3 regions of the Pseudomonas sp. JQ36 genome follow, and region 1 is predicted to be linked to each of the others. Evidence: predicted binding sites of a transcription regulator. Region 1 holds the regulator's gene; each other region holds the start of a gene.
What was found. Region 1 encodes sigma-54, which starts transcription at its own class of promoters, with help from an activator protein. Its sites were predicted from a motif close to ANTGGCATNNANNTTGCTNT; they were not measured.
Positions count from the first base shown of each region.

Region 2: a site for sigma-54 is predicted at 2,069-2,088, ahead of flgB (flagellar basal body rod protein FlgB). Genes of this name have one in related genera too.
Region 3: a site for sigma-54 is predicted at 3,123-3,142, ahead of glnA (glutamate--ammonia ligase). Genes of this name have one in related genera too.

Region 1 covers NZ_CM132642.1:5,819,871-5,825,203, forward strand. Annotated here, with positions in the region: gene rapZ (RNase adapter RapZ) at 1-378, opposite strand, end outside; gene ptsN (PTS IIA-like nitrogen regulatory protein PtsN) at 381-845, opposite strand; gene hpf (ribosome hibernation-promoting factor, HPF/YfiA family) at 858-1,166, opposite strand; gene ACS4NR_RS26200 (RNA polymerase factor sigma-54) at 1,240-2,733, opposite strand; gene lptB (LPS export ABC transporter ATP-binding protein) at 2,921-3,646, opposite strand; gene lptA (lipopolysaccharide transport periplasmic protein LptA) at 3,646-4,191, opposite strand; gene lptC (LPS export ABC transporter periplasmic protein LptC) at 4,178-4,750, opposite strand; gene ACS4NR_RS26220 (KdsC family phosphatase) at 4,759-5,283, opposite strand; gene ACS4NR_RS26225 (KpsF/GutQ family sugar-phosphate isomerase) at 5,283-5,333, opposite strand, start outside.
Region 2 covers NZ_CM132642.1:3,206,301-3,211,633, forward strand. Annotated here, with positions in the region: gene flgE (flagellar hook protein FlgE) at 1-399, opposite strand, end outside; gene flgD (flagellar hook assembly protein FlgD) at 430-1,158, opposite strand; gene flgC (flagellar basal body rod protein FlgC) at 1,174-1,617, opposite strand; gene flgB (flagellar basal body rod protein FlgB) at 1,621-2,028, opposite strand; gene cheR (protein-glutamate O-methyltransferase CheR) at 2,397-3,224, opposite strand; gene ACS4NR_RS14390 (chemotaxis protein CheV) at 3,271-4,203, opposite strand; gene flgA (flagellar basal body P-ring formation chaperone FlgA) at 4,286-5,047, shown strand; gene flgM (flagellar biosynthesis anti-sigma factor FlgM) at 5,208-5,333, shown strand, end outside.
Region 3 covers NZ_CM132642.1:5,203,127-5,208,459, forward strand. Annotated here, with positions in the region: gene ACS4NR_RS23530 (DUF4124 domain-containing protein) at 208-825, opposite strand; gene ACS4NR_RS23535 (DUF4124 domain-containing protein) at 822-1,334, opposite strand; gene glnA (glutamate--ammonia ligase) at 1,622-3,028, opposite strand; gene thiI (tRNA uracil 4-sulfurtransferase ThiI) at 3,357-4,811, shown strand; gene typA (translational GTPase TypA) at 4,951-5,333, shown strand, end outside.

The sequences.
Region 1 (5,333 bases):
GGCGGTCTCATCGTTGATTGCCTCGGCCAGCGAGCGATCGGCATTGCTCAACGGATGGCGCCGGCGGGTTTCCGAAAAGCGCTTGAGCAGGGTTTCATCGTCGGCATCCAGATACAACACATCGCACTGGATGTGCCGGGCCCGGACTTCTTCAAGCAGTTCGGGGAAACGCGACAGGTGGCTCGGCAGATTGCGCGCATCGATCGACACGGCCACCAGCGGCTGGGTTAGCTCGGTGTGAATCAGGGCGCGTTCGGCGAGTTCCGGTAGCAGGCCGGCCGGCAGGTTGTCGATGCAGTAGTAGCCGTTGTCCTCAAGGACATCCAGGGCGGTGCTTTTACCCGAGCCGGAACGGCCACTGACGATGATCAAACGCATGATTAATGACCGTTCTGCTCGCTCAGGACGACCTGATACAAGGCTTCGTTGCTCGGTGCGCTGCGCAGTTTTTCGCGCACTTCCTTGCGATCGAGCATGCTGGCGATCTGGCGCAGTAATTCCAGGTGGGCATCGGTGGCCGCTTCCGGGACCAGCAGAACAAACAGCAGGTCGACCGGTGCGCCGTCGATGGCATCGAAATCGATGGGGGCATCAAGGTGCATCAGCGCGCTGATAGGCGATTCGCAGCCTTTGAGGCGACAGTGGGGAATGGCGATACCGTTGCCGAAACCGGTGGAACCGAGTTTCTCACGGGCTACCAGGCTCTCGAAAACATCCTGCATGGCCAGATCCGGCACTTCTTTATGGATGAGGTTGGCAATCTGTTCGAGGGCTTTCTTTTTACTGCCGCCCGGCACGTTCACCAGGGAACGGCCGGGGGTCAGGATACTTTCAAGTCGGATCATGGGTTGGGGGTGTTAACGACCGGTTGCGCCCTGAAGGAGGCTCTGGGTCTTTTCCTTATGCTTTTTGAGTTGGCGATCCAGCTTGTCGGTCAGTGAGTCGATCGCAGCGTACATATCGGTATCTTCTGCGTTGGCGACCACTTCGCTGCCGGGTATATGCAAGGTGGCTTCGATTTTCTGCTTGAGCTTTTCGACACACATCGTGACCTGCACGTTGGTGATCTTGTCGAAATGGCGCTCCAATCGTTCGAGTTTCTCGTTGATGTAGGTGCGCAGAGGTTCGGTCACTTCCAGTTGGTGTCCACTGATGTTGACTTGCATACAGCTTCTCCTTCGTTGCCAGTGCATAAAGCGGCAGGCCGAAGAGCCTGCCACTGGAACGCTGTAACGTGGCTTACATCAACCGCTTGCGTTCGCTCGAAGGCGCGATCCCGAGGGATTCGCGGTACTTGGCGACGGTGCGGCGAGCCACCTGAATGCCTTGTGCCTCCAGTAAACCAGCGATCTTGCTGTCACTCAACGGCTTTTTCTGATTTTCCGCCGCAACCAGTTTTTTGATGATCGCGCGGATCGCCGTGGACGAGCATTCGCCGCCTTCGGAGGTGCTGACGTGGCTGGAGAAAAAGTATTTCAGTTCATAAATACCGCGCGGGGTATGCATGAATTTCTGGGTGGTGACCCGGGAAATCGTCGATTCGTGCATGCCGACCGCCTCGGCGATGTCATGCAGGACCAACGGCTTCATGGCTTCATCGCCGTATTCCAGGAAGCCGCGCTGATGCTCGACAATCTGGGTGGCCACTTTCATCAGCGTTTCGTTGCGGCTTTGCAGGCTTTTGATGAACCAGCGTGCCTCTTGGAGCTGATTGCGCATGAAGGTGTTGTCGGCACTGGTGTCGGCGCGACGGACGAAACCGGCGTACTGCGCGTTGACCCGCAGACGGGGCACCGACTCTTGGTTCAGCTCAACCAGCCAGCGCTCGTTGTCCTTGCGCACAATGACGTCGGGCACCACGTACTCGGCTTCGGTCGATTCGATCTGCGAGCCCGGGCGCGGATTGAGGCTCTGCACCAGTTCGATGACCTGGCGCAGTTCATCTTCCTTGAGCTTCATGCGCCGCATCAGTTGGCTGTAGTCGCGACTCCCCAGCAGATCAATGTAATCGCTGACCAGCCGTTTGGCTTCGTTGAGCCACGGGGTCTTGGCCGGGAGCTGACGCAGTTGCAGCAGCAGGCATTCGCCAAGGTTGCGCGCGCCGATGCCGGCGGGTTCAAACTGCTGGATGCGATGCAGAACGGCTTCGATCTCGTCCAGCTCGATGTCGAGCTCCGGATCAAAGGCGTCGAGAATTTCTTCTAGGGTTTCGTCGAGGTACCCCTGATTGTTGATGCAATCGATCAGGGTCACGGCGATCAAGCGGTCGGTGTCGGACATCGGCGCCAGGTTCAATTGCCACAACAGATGGCTTTGCAGGCTTTCCCCGGCGGAGGTGCGGGTGGTGAAGTCCCACTCGTCGTCATCGCTGCTGGGCAGGCTGCTGGCGCTGGTCTGGTAGACATCTTCCCAGGCGGTATCAACGGGCAGTTCGTTAGGAATGCGCTCGTTCCATTCGCCATCTTCCAGGTTGTCCACCGTCGGGGCGGCTTCCTGATAGGACGGTTCCTGAATGTCGGTGTTGGGTTTTTGTTCGGCGTTGTCGGCCAAAGGATCGGTATTGTCGAAGTCGTCGCCTTCTTCCTGGCGTTCGAGCATCGGATTGGATTCCAGGGCCTCCTGGATTTCCTGTTGCAGGTCCAGGGTCGACAATTGGAGCAGGCGGATGGCCTGTTGCAGCTGCGGTGTCATCGTCAGCTGCTGGCCCATTCTCAAGACTAGCGATGGTTTCATGGCAGGGGCTTAACACCTTATTCGCCGGCGCGCATGCGCCATCCACTACAGGGCGCCGGAGCGCCAAACTTAAGCAAATTATATGCCTGAAACTGTCGTGTTTGCCTAGAGCGCTGTAACAATAAAAGCGTTTTAAATCCTGCTTGAATCGATACAGCGCCCGGGCGGCTCACCGGGCACTGTTCGCTTATAGGCGGAACTCGTGGCCCAGGTACACTTCCTTCACCAGATCGTTGGCAAGGATGGTCGCCGAATCGCCTTCAGCGATCAGTTGACCGTCGTTGACGATGTAGGCGGTCTCGCAGATATCCAGGGTCTCACGCACGTTGTGGTCGGTGATCAGTACACCGATGCCCTTGGCCTTGAGGTGGTGGATGATCTGCTTGATGTCGCCGACCGAGATCGGGTCGACACCGGCGAACGGTTCGTCGAGCAGGATGAATTTCGGTGCGGTCGCCAGGGCGCGGGCGATTTCCACCCGGCGGCGTTCACCACCGGACAGGCTCATGCCGAGGTTGTCGCGGATGTGGCTGATGTGGAATTCCTGCAACAGGCTTTCCAGTTCCTTGCGACGACCGGCCTTGTCGAGTTCCGCGCGGGTTTCGAGGATGGCCATGATGTTATCGGCCACCGACAGTTTGCGGAAAATCGACGCTTCCTGCGGCAGATAGCCGATACCGGCCTTGGCACGGCCGTGCATCGGCTGATGGCTGACGTCCAGATCATCGATCAGTACGCGGCCCTGATCGGCCTGCACCAGGCCGACGATCATGTAGAAGCAGGTGGTCTTGCCCGCGCCGTTCGGGCCGAGCAGGCCAACGATCTGGCCGCTGTCGATCGACAGGCTGACGTCGCGCACAACCTGGCGGCTTTTATAGGCCTTGGCCAGGTGTTGAGCTTTCAGAGTTGCCATTACTGGGTTTTCTCGTCGGTTTTCTTCTTCGGCTGGATCACCATGTCGATACGCGGACGCGCTTCGGTGACTTTGCTGCCGGTAGCGCGACCGGCACTGGCCAGCTTCTTCACCGTGTCATAGACGATTTTCTCGCCCTGAGTGGTGTTGTTGTCCTTGTCGACAACCTTGGCCTTGTCGATCAGCACGACGCGGTTTTGCGCGGCATGGTACTGAATCGTCACACCCCAGCCCTGAACAGGCTTGGTGTCACCCTGGGTTTGCAGTTGCTCGAAGTAGGCAAGGTTGCCGACCGAAGTCACCACGTCGATGTCACCGGTCGGGGTGCGAGTGATGGTCACCGTATTGCCCTTAACGATCATCGAACCCTGGGTAATGATCACGTCACCTTTATAGGTGGCGATGCCGTTCTTGTCGTCCAGCTGGGCGTCGTCGGCCTGAATGCGGATAGGTTGCTGCTGATCGTTCGGCAGAGCCCAGGCGCTCACGCTTCCCAGTGCTGCGCCCAGACTGAGCAAAATAGGGAGGGTTTTAACGAGCCTCATACTGTCCTCTTACGTTCGATAGCAGGTGTATCCTGCTTTCCTTCAAATACGCTTTCATTCCTACACCAGTCGATACACCGCCAGCGCCGTCGATTCTAACGGGTTGCTCGGTCTGCGCATATTGTTGCTGCGGGAACACCGTCATGCGAGTGGAGGTGACCAGCAGATCGCGGTTCTTTTCGTCGGTGCGCTTGATGCGCACGGAATCGATCAGTTCGACCTGCGTGCCGTCCGGATTCACTTCGCCACGCTCACTGGTTACGTGCCACGGAAATTCGGTGCCGCGGTACATGTTCAGGTCGGGTTTGGTCACGAGTGTGATGTCCGTTGCCTTGACGTGCTCGGCCTTGTCGGAGGTCATCTCGTACTGCACTTTGCCGTCTGGCAAGTATTGCAGAGTGTGTGTGTTGGTGGCGTACCAGTCGATAGCGGTGTCTTCGACTTTGGCCACAGGCTTGTCGAGGAAGCGTTCCGGACTGATGTTCCAGTAGCCGACCGCCGCAAACATGGCGGCGATGCAGCCGAACAGCAGGAAGTTGCGAAATTTTTTGCTAAACATGGTTTGGCTCACAGGTACGCGGCGTTGGCCGCATCGAGGCGGCCCTGGGCGCGCAGGATCAATTCGCAGAATTCGCGGGCGGCACCTTCGCCGCCACGGGCCCGAGTGACGCCATGGGCGTGTTCGCGCACGAAATCGGCAGCATTGGCAACGGCCATGCCCAGACCTACGCGGCGGATCACCGGCAGGTCAGGCAAGTCGTCACCGAGGTAGGCGACCTGTTCATAGCTTAGGCCCAGTTGCGCCAGTAGACCGTCCAGAACCACCAATTTGTCTTCGCGGCCCTGAAACAGGTGCGGGATACCGAGGTTCTTCGCCCGACGTTCAACCACCGGCGTCTTGCGGCCACTGATGATGGCGGTCTCGACACCGGCATTCATCAGCATCTTGATGCCTTGGCCGTCGAGGGTGTTGAAGGTCTTGAATTCGCTGCCGTCTTCGAGGAAGTACAGGCGCCCGTCGGTGAGGACGCCGTCGACGTCGAACACCGCCAGTTTGATCGCTTTGCCGCGCTGCAGCAGATCGGTTGTCATTACATCACTCCTGCACGCAGCAGATCGGAGAGGTTGAAGGCGCCGATCGG
Region 2 (5,333 bases), 2.6 Mb from region 1:
CTTGCCATTGGCATCCACACCGTAACCTTGCAGACGCGAGGTGTAGTCGGTGTTGGTGATGTAACCGGCATTGTCGACTTTGAACGTGCCAGCACGGGTATAGGAGATCGAGCCGTTGTTGCTCATGGTGAAGAAGCCGGAACCATTAATACCCATGTCCAGCACGTTACCGGTGTTGTTGATATCACCCTGGGTGAACTGCTGAGAAACGTTGGCCAGACGTACACCGTTACCGATGACCTTGCTGCCACTGCCCAGACGGGTCGACGAGTAAACGTCTTCGAATTCTGCACGGGACGATTTGAAACCGGCGGTCGCGACGTTGGCGATGTTGTTGCCGGTCACGTCCAGTTGTTTGTTGGCTGCATAGAGACCGCTAAGGCCGATATTGAAAGACATATTCCACTCCTTTGTGCCGGTTAGTCGGCTCTATATACCAATGGTTTGTACTTTGGACAGGGCGACGGTGCCCTTGCCGGACAGGTTGAGCATCAGCTCGCCACCGGTCTGGCTGATGGTCACGCTGTTGACCGTGGCTGGCAGGTAGGTCGCCAGGTCAGTCGCGGTGCCATTGATCGAGGCGTTGGCTTTGACGGTATAGGTACCGGTCTTCACCAGATTGCCGTCCTTGTCCTTGCCGTCCCAGGTGAAGCTTGCGCTGCCTGCGGCGCGACTGCCCAGATCGATGGTGCGAACCACCGTGCCGCTGCTGTCGGTAATGCTGACGGTGCCACCGGCAATCGACGACGGCACGGTGACCGAACCGGTCATGCCTTTGCTCGGGTCGTCCAATTGCACGGTGTTGGTCTGCACGATCACGTTACGGCCAACCAGCGACGACGCCTGCAGGGCTTGCGAGGAGCTGTAGTTGCCGGCCAGCGAACTGACGGTGCTGTTGAGGGTGGTGATGCCCTCAAGGCTGCTGAACTGCGCCAACTGTGCTACGAAGGCACTGTTGTCCTGCGGATCGAGCGGGTTCTGGTTTTTCAGCTGGGTGACCAGCAGTTGCAGGAACGCATCCTTGCCCAGTGCCTGGCCGCCGGTGGTGCTGTTGGTGGCCGAAGCAATGCCGCCGGTGGTCGAACTGCTCGTTTTCTTCGAGGAGTTCGCCAAGATGTCATTCATGCTCAGGCTGCTGGTGGTATCGGAAACACTCATGGCAGTCGCCCCTTATCACTGACCGAGGGTCAGTACCTTCTGCATCATGGTTTTGGCGGTGTTCATCATTTCGGCGTTGGTCTGGAACGAACGGCTCGCGGAAATCATGTCAGCCATTTCTTCCACCACGTTGACGTTCGGGTAGTAGACGTAGCCCTTGGCGTCAGCGGCCGGATGGTTCGGCTCGTAACGCGCTTCGAGATTGCTCTGGTCTTCGACCACGCCAAGTACCTGCACGCCCTGCCCTGCGGCGTCCTGGCTCTGGAACAGCGAGTTGCTGCCACTGTTCTGGCCGCCCTGGAACATGGTGGCGAACACCGGGTGACGGGCGCGGTAGGTCTGGTCGATGCTCGACGAAACGGTTTCGGCGTTGGCGATGTTCGAAGCCACGGTGTTCAGACGCGTGGTTTGTGCGCTCATGCCGCTGCCGGCAATGTTGAAAACGCTGGACAGGGACATGGATTACTCTCCGCGCAGGGCTGACACCAGCCCTTTGAATTTGCTGTTGAGCAGGGTGAAGCTGGCCTGGAAGCCGACCGCGTTTTCCGCGTAGTTCGACTGCTCAAGCTGGGCGTCCACGGTGTTCTGGTCAATCGAAGGCTGCATCGGCGTGCGATACATCAGCGACTCGTCGCCATTGCCCAGGCCTTCAGCTTCGATGTGACGGCTGTTGGTCATGTTCAGGGCGATGGTGCCGTGGGCGTTCTTCTGGGTCTGTGCTTCAAGCACTTTGGAGAAGTCCAGATCCCGAGCCTTGTAGTTCGGGGTATCGGCGTTGGCGATGTTGTTGGCCAACACTTCGGCACGCTGGGCGCGGAAGCCCAATGCCTTTTCGTGAATGCCGAGCGCTTTATCGAAGCTGATGCTCATGTCGGGAACCTTCGGGTGACCGGTTTTTCGTAACTGAGCTTTAGCAAGCGCCGTGCCAAACAGAACAACCCCCGTAAACCGGGGCTTTGCGAGGAGTCGGCAAAGCGGCAATGCCAGAAAAGCGGCAAACGGTTTCCGCCAGATGCCGCTTTTCTGCCGCCTGTCCCCTCCCACCGACACCGTACGACTGTGGGAGCGGACTTGCTCGCGAAGGCGTCATCTCAGTCAATATTTGTTTTCCTGACACACCGCCTTCGCGAGCAAACCCGCTCCCACAGGGGATTTGTGGTGTGTGAGGGCGATAATTCAGGCACAAAAAAAACGGCAGGCCTTTGCGGGCCTGCCGTTTTTTCGTATTGCCGATGCAATCACTTCGCCTGGTAAATGATCCCCGGGCTGCACTGGACCATCTGGTAATGATCCGGCAAACCGTTCAGCGCTTCGGACGCGCCAAGGAACAGGTACCCGCCCGGCTTCAGCGTGCTGTGAATGCGCAACAGGATGTCTTTCTTCACCTCGGCGGAGAAGTAGATCAGCACGTTGCGGCAGAACACGATGTCGAACTTGCCCAGACTCGCGTAGCTGTCGAGCAGGTTGAACGAACGGAATTCCACCCGGTTCTTGATCGGCGCCTTGATCACCCAGCGCCCCGGCCCTTTCGGATCGAAGTAGCGCTGCAGACGATCGGCGGACAAACCGCGGCCGATCGCCAGGCTGTCGTACTCGCCGGTCTTGCAGTTGGTCAGCATGCTGCCGGACAAGTCCGTGGCAACAATCTGCACGCCCATCTTCAACTGACCGAGGTTGCTGCGCTCGAACTCATCGATCGACATCGACAGCGAATACGGTTCCTGACCCGACGAGCACGCCGCCGACCAGATCCGCAGACGCTGGTTGGGACTGGCCTTGATCGCCTCGGGCAGCACCTTGTTCTTCAAGACTTCAAACGGATAGGTGTCCCGAAACCACAGGGTTTCGTTGGTCGTCATGGCATCGACCACCTGCTCGCGCAAACCGCTGCGCGGCTGGGTCTGGATGCGCTGTACCAGCTCACCCAGGGACTTGATGCCTTGCTGCTCCATCAGTTTGTTGAGACGGCTCGAGACCAGGTACTGCTTGTTTTCACCGAGCAAAATGCCACAGGCTTTTTCCAGGAAGACCCGGAATTGTTCGAAATCCAAATTACCCGTAGACAATGATGCCGCCTCTTAAATCGTGTTGACCGCCAGGGACAAAAGGCCCCTAGCTGATATCTGCTGCTTTGATCCGGTCGACTACCCGGGATGCCAGGTCATCAGGACGGAATTTGGCCAGGAAGTCATCGGCACCGACTTTCTTGACCATCGCCTGATTGAATACCCCCGACAACGAAGTATGCAGGATGATATGAAGCTTTTGCATGCGCGGGTCGCTGCGGATCTCCGCCGTCAGGGTGTACCCGTCCATCTCCGGCATCTCGATGTCGGAAATCATCATCAGGAACTCTTCTTCCGGCTTCTTGCCCTCTTCGACCAGCTTGCGCAAGTAATCCAGCGCCTGCTTGCCGTCGTTCAGCGCCACCACTTCGACCCCGATCGTCTGCAGGCAACGCGTGACCTGCTTGCGCGCCACCGACGAGTCATCGACCGTCAGCACCCGCAGCGACAACGCCTTGCTCTGGGTTTCGACATCGACCACACCGACCGAAATCGCCTCAGGCGTCGGCGCCACTTCCGCCAGCACCTTCTCGACATCGATGATTTCGACTAACTGATTGTCGACCCGAGTCACAGCCGTCAGGTAGTGATCTCGCCCGGTGCCCTTGGGCGGTGGATGGATCTCTTCCCAGTTCATGTTGACGATGCGCTCCACCGAGCGGACCAGGAAACCCTGGGTCTTGGTGTTGTACTCCGTGATGATCACGAACGGACTGTTCTTGTCTTTCAACGCCCCGGAACCGGTCGCCATTGCCAGATCAAGGATCGGAATGGTCGCCCCCCGGATATTCGCCACCCCGCACACGACAGGACTGGACTTGGGCATCAACGTCAACGACGGGCATTGCAGCACTTCCCGCACCTTGAACACGTTGATTCCGTAGAGCTGTTGGCCGTCGAGACGGAACAACAACAGCTCCAGGCGATTCTGCCCCACCAGTTGCGTGCGCTGGTTTACCGAATCCATTACACCAGCCATGCCCAGACTCCTACACCAACGCCAAGTGTTGTTGCGACGCACATTCATTGCTAAACGGCACGGCGCTTGCTTTTTAACTCGTATGAACGCTCAAACGACATTTTTTCGACGCCTGACCTCCCGCACCCGCAAAGCGCTGTGCGCGGTGTCTGCCGTCTGCTTCTTCTTCGCTGGCAGCCCTGCCGGTGCTGATACGGTTACCTTGCCTGACATGCTTATCGGCGTCACTCAGGGCTTTCTTGAGTTCACCGTAGAAGACTATCTGGCTACCAGTCAAACGGAAGGCCGCTACGAAATCGAGGTCAACCAGCTCGACCCGCGCATGCGCATGCCTATGTGCGACAAGGAATTGACAGCCTCGCTGGAGAGCCCGGCGCGGCCGCTGGGCCGGGTTACGGTCAAGGTCCGGTGCGAAGGAAGTTCGCCGTGGACGGTGTTCGTGCCCGCTCAAGTCCGCCTGTTTCGCGAGATTGTCACCACCACCCGTCCGCTCAAGCGCGCCGGGATTATCGGGCCGCAGGATGTGACCTTGCGCGAGCGCGACGTCAGTGTGATCAATCAAGGTTTCCTGACCTCGGTAGACGAGGCGATCGGGCAGAAATTAACCCGACCAACGGTCGCCGATCAGGTCATTACTCTGGTGCATCTGGAACAGGCAGAAGTGGTGCGCAAAGGTGATCAAGTGGTCATCACCGCCCGCAGTGGCACGCTCGCCGTGCGCATGCCCGGCGAAGCCCTGGCCAACGGCGGTCTGAAAGAACAGATTCGGGTGAAAAACCTCAATTCCAACCGGGTGATCAAGGCGCAAGTCGTTGCGCCGGGCCAGGTGGAAGTGGCCATGTAAAACGCTCTCGCAGAAAACTGGCGCCAGCCCCGACGCTTCCCTAAACTGTGCCGCAGCAGGACACGCTTCGGCACATGCAGCTCATTGCAAAGTGAGCCTAAAGTTTTCCAGGGAATGGCCGAAAACATGGCAAGCGTCCAAATTCCCAGAGGTTTTTAACATGGTCATCGATTTCAGCCGTCTGAACAGCTCCTCGTCACTTACGGGCAGTACACGTACCAGCAACGCCAAGGAAACCGCCGAATCCGGCACCTCCGCGCCGCTGAATACCCAGGCCGAAACGGCC
Region 3 (5,333 bases), 620 kb from region 1:
GTGCGCAAGAAGCAGGCGTCGTTAAACGGAAAATGCAAAAACCAAACCAAGGCTCCGAAAAGAAGCGTTCAACCCGTGAAACAGGCGTTTGACGCTCGTTTGAGTGGCAGGGTGCCAGCTCGAACGGGAAGTTTCGAACCAAAATGGGTTGGAATCTGGGTACGGTGCAGCCTATTGCACCAATATAGTGCGTAATGCTGAATGGCGTTAGAAGAAGCGCAGGAAGGGATTTTTTTCTTCGGCGGGTTTGTCTTTCAGCGGGCATTCCGGGCGCACGCCGTAATCCTCGCTGACGCAGGGTTTGATCTGGCGTTTCTGCGCCAGCGAGATGCGCAGCATGTGGAATGGCTGGTTGGCGGTGCGCTCGACAGTGCGACCCTGTTCATCAAGGATTTCCACCGACAGGTTGTGACTGCCGCGGTCGATGTTGCTTAGCGGGAATACCGGACTCAGGCCGGGCTCGCCAGTGGCTTGGCCGTCCAGCAGCAGGCGATAGCGATGGCCCTGCTGCAGGCCGGGCTCGCTGGTGACGCTGACGATCACCTCGCCCGCGCTGCTGCGAAGGGTCGCATCCGGCTCGGGGATCAGGATGCGCAGCATGTCGTAGTGGAACAGCGGTTGTTCCGCGACCTTTTTTGCAGCGCTGATCGGTGCAGCAGATGTGGGGTTGGCCGACATGCGATTGCTGGTCGCAACAGGTACACGCTTGGCGTTGCCGCGCGGCTGGTCGGTGTAGACGCGATTGCCCTGCGCATCGACGTAGGTGAATACCTCCGCTGAAACGGGCAGGGCGAACAGGCACAGGATCAGCCAGAAAATTCTCATGGCTTGTGCACCCGCTGTACGGTGAACACCACTGCCGGGCTCTGCTGGATGATCGTTTCGCCGTCGATCACCTGTACCGCTAGACGATGCTCGCCGCGATCGACATTCACCAGTTGCAGGATCGGCACGTTGCTCGGCTGGCCATAAGGCGCGTCGTCCAGGACCAGCCTTAATTGGTGCGGCGCCTGCAGGCGCGGCTTGATCAGCACGTTGACAGTGAAGGTGCCGTTGTTGGCGCGCAGCGCTTCCTCGTCGGGCAGGCCGGTCAGTTCCAGCACTTCATAAGCACTGCGTGCCGCGGGGCGTGTGTCGGTGCTGGAGGGCGCTGGCGCGCTCGGTGCCTGTGGCTCGACGCGGTTGAGTGGCGGCAACTCGACCGGCTGCGCCTGAACACCGTCCGGCGAGTGATCGCTGTAAACCGTGTTGCCGGCGTCGTCGGTGTACTTGTAGATCTGCGCAGCGGCGGGCAGGGCGATCAGCAGCAGGATGTAGAGAAAGGTGCGACTCATGAAATCGACCGGGAAAGAAAACGATGGAGTGCAGCATAGGCCAGGTGCGGCGGTTGGCCCAACCCGGGACATATCCGGAGATCATTCAGATGCCAAAAATTCTCTGTGGGAGCGGGCTTGCTCGCGAATGCGGTGGGTCATTGACAGAGATGGCGACTGATACGCCGCATTCGCGAGCAAGCCCGCTCCCACAGGGGTTTTGCGTAGCTTCATAAATCGGGGGCAATAAAAAAGGCCTCCCGAAGGAGGCCTCTTTTTGTCACGCCGCGTAGCGCGGCGCTACCGGATCAGCAGCTGTAGTACAGCTCATATTCCAGTGGGTGTACGAAGGTGCGCACCTTGATTTCTTCTTCGGATTTCAGCGCGATGTAAGCGTCGATGAAGTCGTCGGAGAACACGCCGCCCTTGGTCAGGAACGCACGGCCCTTGTCCAGCTCTTCCAGGGCTTCTTTCAGGCTGCCGCAAACTTGCGGGATCTCTTTCGCCTCTTCAGGCGGCAGGTCGTACAGGTTTTTGTCAGCGGCATCGCCTGGGTGGATCTTGTTCTGGATACCGTCCAGGCCGGCCATCAGCAGTGCTGCGAAAGCCAGGTACGGGTTGGCAGCCGGATCCGGGAAACGGGCTTCGATACGACGGCCGCGTGGGCTGTTGACGTAAGGAATACGGATCGAGGCGGAACGGTTGCGCGCCGAGTAGGCCAGCATTACCGGAGCTTCGAAACCTGGCACCAGACGCTTGTAGGAGTTGGTGGCCGGGTTGGTGAAGCCGTTCAGGGCCTTACCGTGCTTGATGATACCGCCGATGAAGTACAGGGCGGTTTCGGACAGACCCGCATAGCCTTCGCCAGCGAAGGTGTTCTTGCCATCTTTGGCGATGGACATGTGCACGTGCATGCCCGAGCCGTTGTCGCCGTACAGTGGCTTCGGCATGAAGGTCGCGGTGCGGCCGTAAGCGTCGGCTACGTTGTGGACAACGTATTTCAGAGTCTGAACTTCGTCAGCTTTCTTCACCAGGGTGTTGAACTTGACACCGATTTCGTTCTGACCGGCAGTCGCCACTTCGTGGTGGTGAACTTCAACGGTCTGGCCCATTTCTTCCAGTGCGTTGCACATGGCAGTACGGATTTCGTGGTCGTGGTCAAACGGCGGAACCGGGAAGTAGCCACCTTTGACGCCTGGACGGTGACCTTTGTTGCCGCCTTCGATGTCCTGGTCGGACATCCACGAACCTTGTTCGGAGTAGATCTTGAACATCGAGCCGGAGATGTCCGACTTGAACTTCACTTCGTCGAAGATGAAGAATTCTGGTTCTGGACCGGCGAAGACGGTGTCACCGATACCGGTGGTCTTCAGGTATTCCTCGGCACGGTGAGCGATGGCGCGCGGGTCGCGATCGTAACCTTGCATGGTCGAAGGTTCGATGATGTCGCAAACCAGAATCAGGGTCGCGTCTTCGGTGAACGGGTCGAGAACGGCAGTATCGTCGTCCGGCAGCAGGATCATGTCGGAGGCTTCGATGCCTTTCCAGCCAGCGATGGAGGAACCGTCGAACATCTTGCCGACTTCGAAGAAGTCGTCTTCCAGCGCATCGCGAGCCGGCATGGTCACGTGGTGCTGAGTGCCTTTGGTGTCCGTGAAGCGCAGATCAATCCACTTGACGTCATGATCTTTGATGAGTTGAACCGACTTCGACATAGTGTCCTCCGGGTGGCTTAGGGCTTGGTAGTGGATGCCCTTAATAGGGGTGATGCCGGCGCAGATACTCTGCCAAGGCAACCTGCCTCACAAGTGAGCAAATTGCATGCCAGTGCCCCAGCATGGGTTTTTTGCCCCAAATTCACGCTTGCAGCACTGCAAAGCGCCATAAAGGCGAAAATCTCGCCCCTTAATGTAGCGCTTCAAATCAGAAATGACCCGTTTTGGTGCATGTGAAACCTTCTGCATATTAACTGGTTAAACCTTGAGCAATTTCCGCTATAATCCGCGCCCCCCTTTTTCGGCTGGCCCTGCGCGCGCTGTTTTCATGAAACTAATCGTAAAAGTCTTCCCCGAGATCACCATCAAGAGCCGCCCTGTCCGGATGCGTTTCATCCGCCAGCTGGCCAAGAACATCCGCGCCGTGCTCCGCGATCTGGACCCGGCCGTGGTGGTGAACGGTGTGTGGGACAATCTCGAGCTGGAAACCCGCGTTACCGACCCCAAAGCCTTGAAAGAGATGGGTGAGCGCCTGACCTGCACCCCGGGTGTCGCGCACTTTCTGCAGATCGACGAGTACCCGCTGGGCGACTTCGACGACATCACCGAGAAGTGCAAACAGCACTACGGCGATGTGCTGGCCGGGAAGATTTTCTCGGTGCGTTGCAAGCGTGCCGGCAAGCACCCGTTCAGCTCGATGGACGTCGAAAAATACGTCGGCAGCAAGCTGCGTCGTGAGTGCGGTGCGGCCGGAATCGACCTCAAAGACCCGGAAATCGAAGTTCGCATCGAAGTTCGCGACCAACGGTTGTTTGTCATCCACAGCCAGCACAACGGCATCGGCGGTTACCCGCTCGGCGCCCTGGAGCAGACGCTGGTATTGATGTCCGGCGGCTTTGACTCGACGGTTGCCGCGTACCAGATCATGCGTCGCGGCCTGATGGCGCATTTCTGCTTCTTCAATCTTGGCGGGCGTGCCCACGAATTGGGCGTGATGGAAGTCGCGCATTTCATCTGGAAGAAGTACGGCAGCTCGCAACGCGTGCTATTTGTCAGTGTTCCGTTCGAAGAAGTGTTGGGCGAAATTCTCGGCAAAGTCGATAACAGTCATATGGGCGTCGTATTGAAGCGTATGATGTTGCGCGCATCGTCGGCCATCGCCGACCGGCTGCACATCGATGCGCTGGTCACCGGCGAAGCGATCTCCCAGGTATCGAGCCAGACGCTGCCGAACCTGTCGGTGATCGACTGCGTGACCGACAAACTGGTCCTGCGCCCGCTGATCGTTGCGCACAAGCAGGACATCATCGACACGGCCAACGAGATCGGCACCGCCGATTTCGCCCGGCACATGCCGGAGTACTGCGGGGTCATCTCGGTCAATCCGAAGACCGCCGCCAAGCGCCACCGTGTTGAGCACGAAGAGAAAGAATTCGACATGGCGGTTCTCGAGCGTGCGCTCGAAAACGCCAAACTGGTGCCGATCGATCGAGTGATCGACGAATTGGGTCAGGACTTGCAGATCGAAGAAGTCGGCGAAGCGCTGGCCGGTCAGATCGTTATCGACATCCGTCACCCGGATGCGGCCGAGGATGACCCGCTGGAACTCGCCGGCATAGAAGTACAGACGATGCCGTTCTACGCAGTGAACGCTCGTTTCAAGGAGCTGGATCCGACTCGCCAGTACCTGCTGTATTGCGACAAAGGCGTGATGAGTCGCCTGCATGCTCACCATTTGCTCAGTGAGGGGCATGCCAATGTGCGCGTTTATCGACCGAGCTAAGTGCCCGGGGCTGTTTGCCTGTGGCCTGCGTCACCGGCCCCCCGACACCGCCGTCAAGCTGTAACGGCCATGCCGGACACTACTGTTAATCGCTGCCAAGACTTGTCAGCAAACCGAATCCTCTGATCGAGATACACAAGTGATCGAAAATCTACGTAACATCGCCATCATTGCCCACGTTGACCATGGTAAGACCACCCTGGTAGACAAACTCCTGCGTCAATCCGGCACCCTGGAGCGCAACGAGCTCAACGACGAGCGCGTGATGGACTCCAACGACCAGGAAAAAGAGCGCGGTATTACCATTCTGGCGAAAAACACCGCCATCAACTGGAACGGCTACCACATCAACATCGTGGACACCCCGGGCCACGCCGACTTCGGCGGTGAAGTAGAACGCGTAATGTCGATGGTTGACTCCGTTCTGCTGCTGGTTGACGCTCAAGACGGCCCTATGCCGCAAACCCGTTTCGTGACCAAGAAGGCGTTCGAAGCCGGCCTGCGTCCAATCGTGGTTATCAA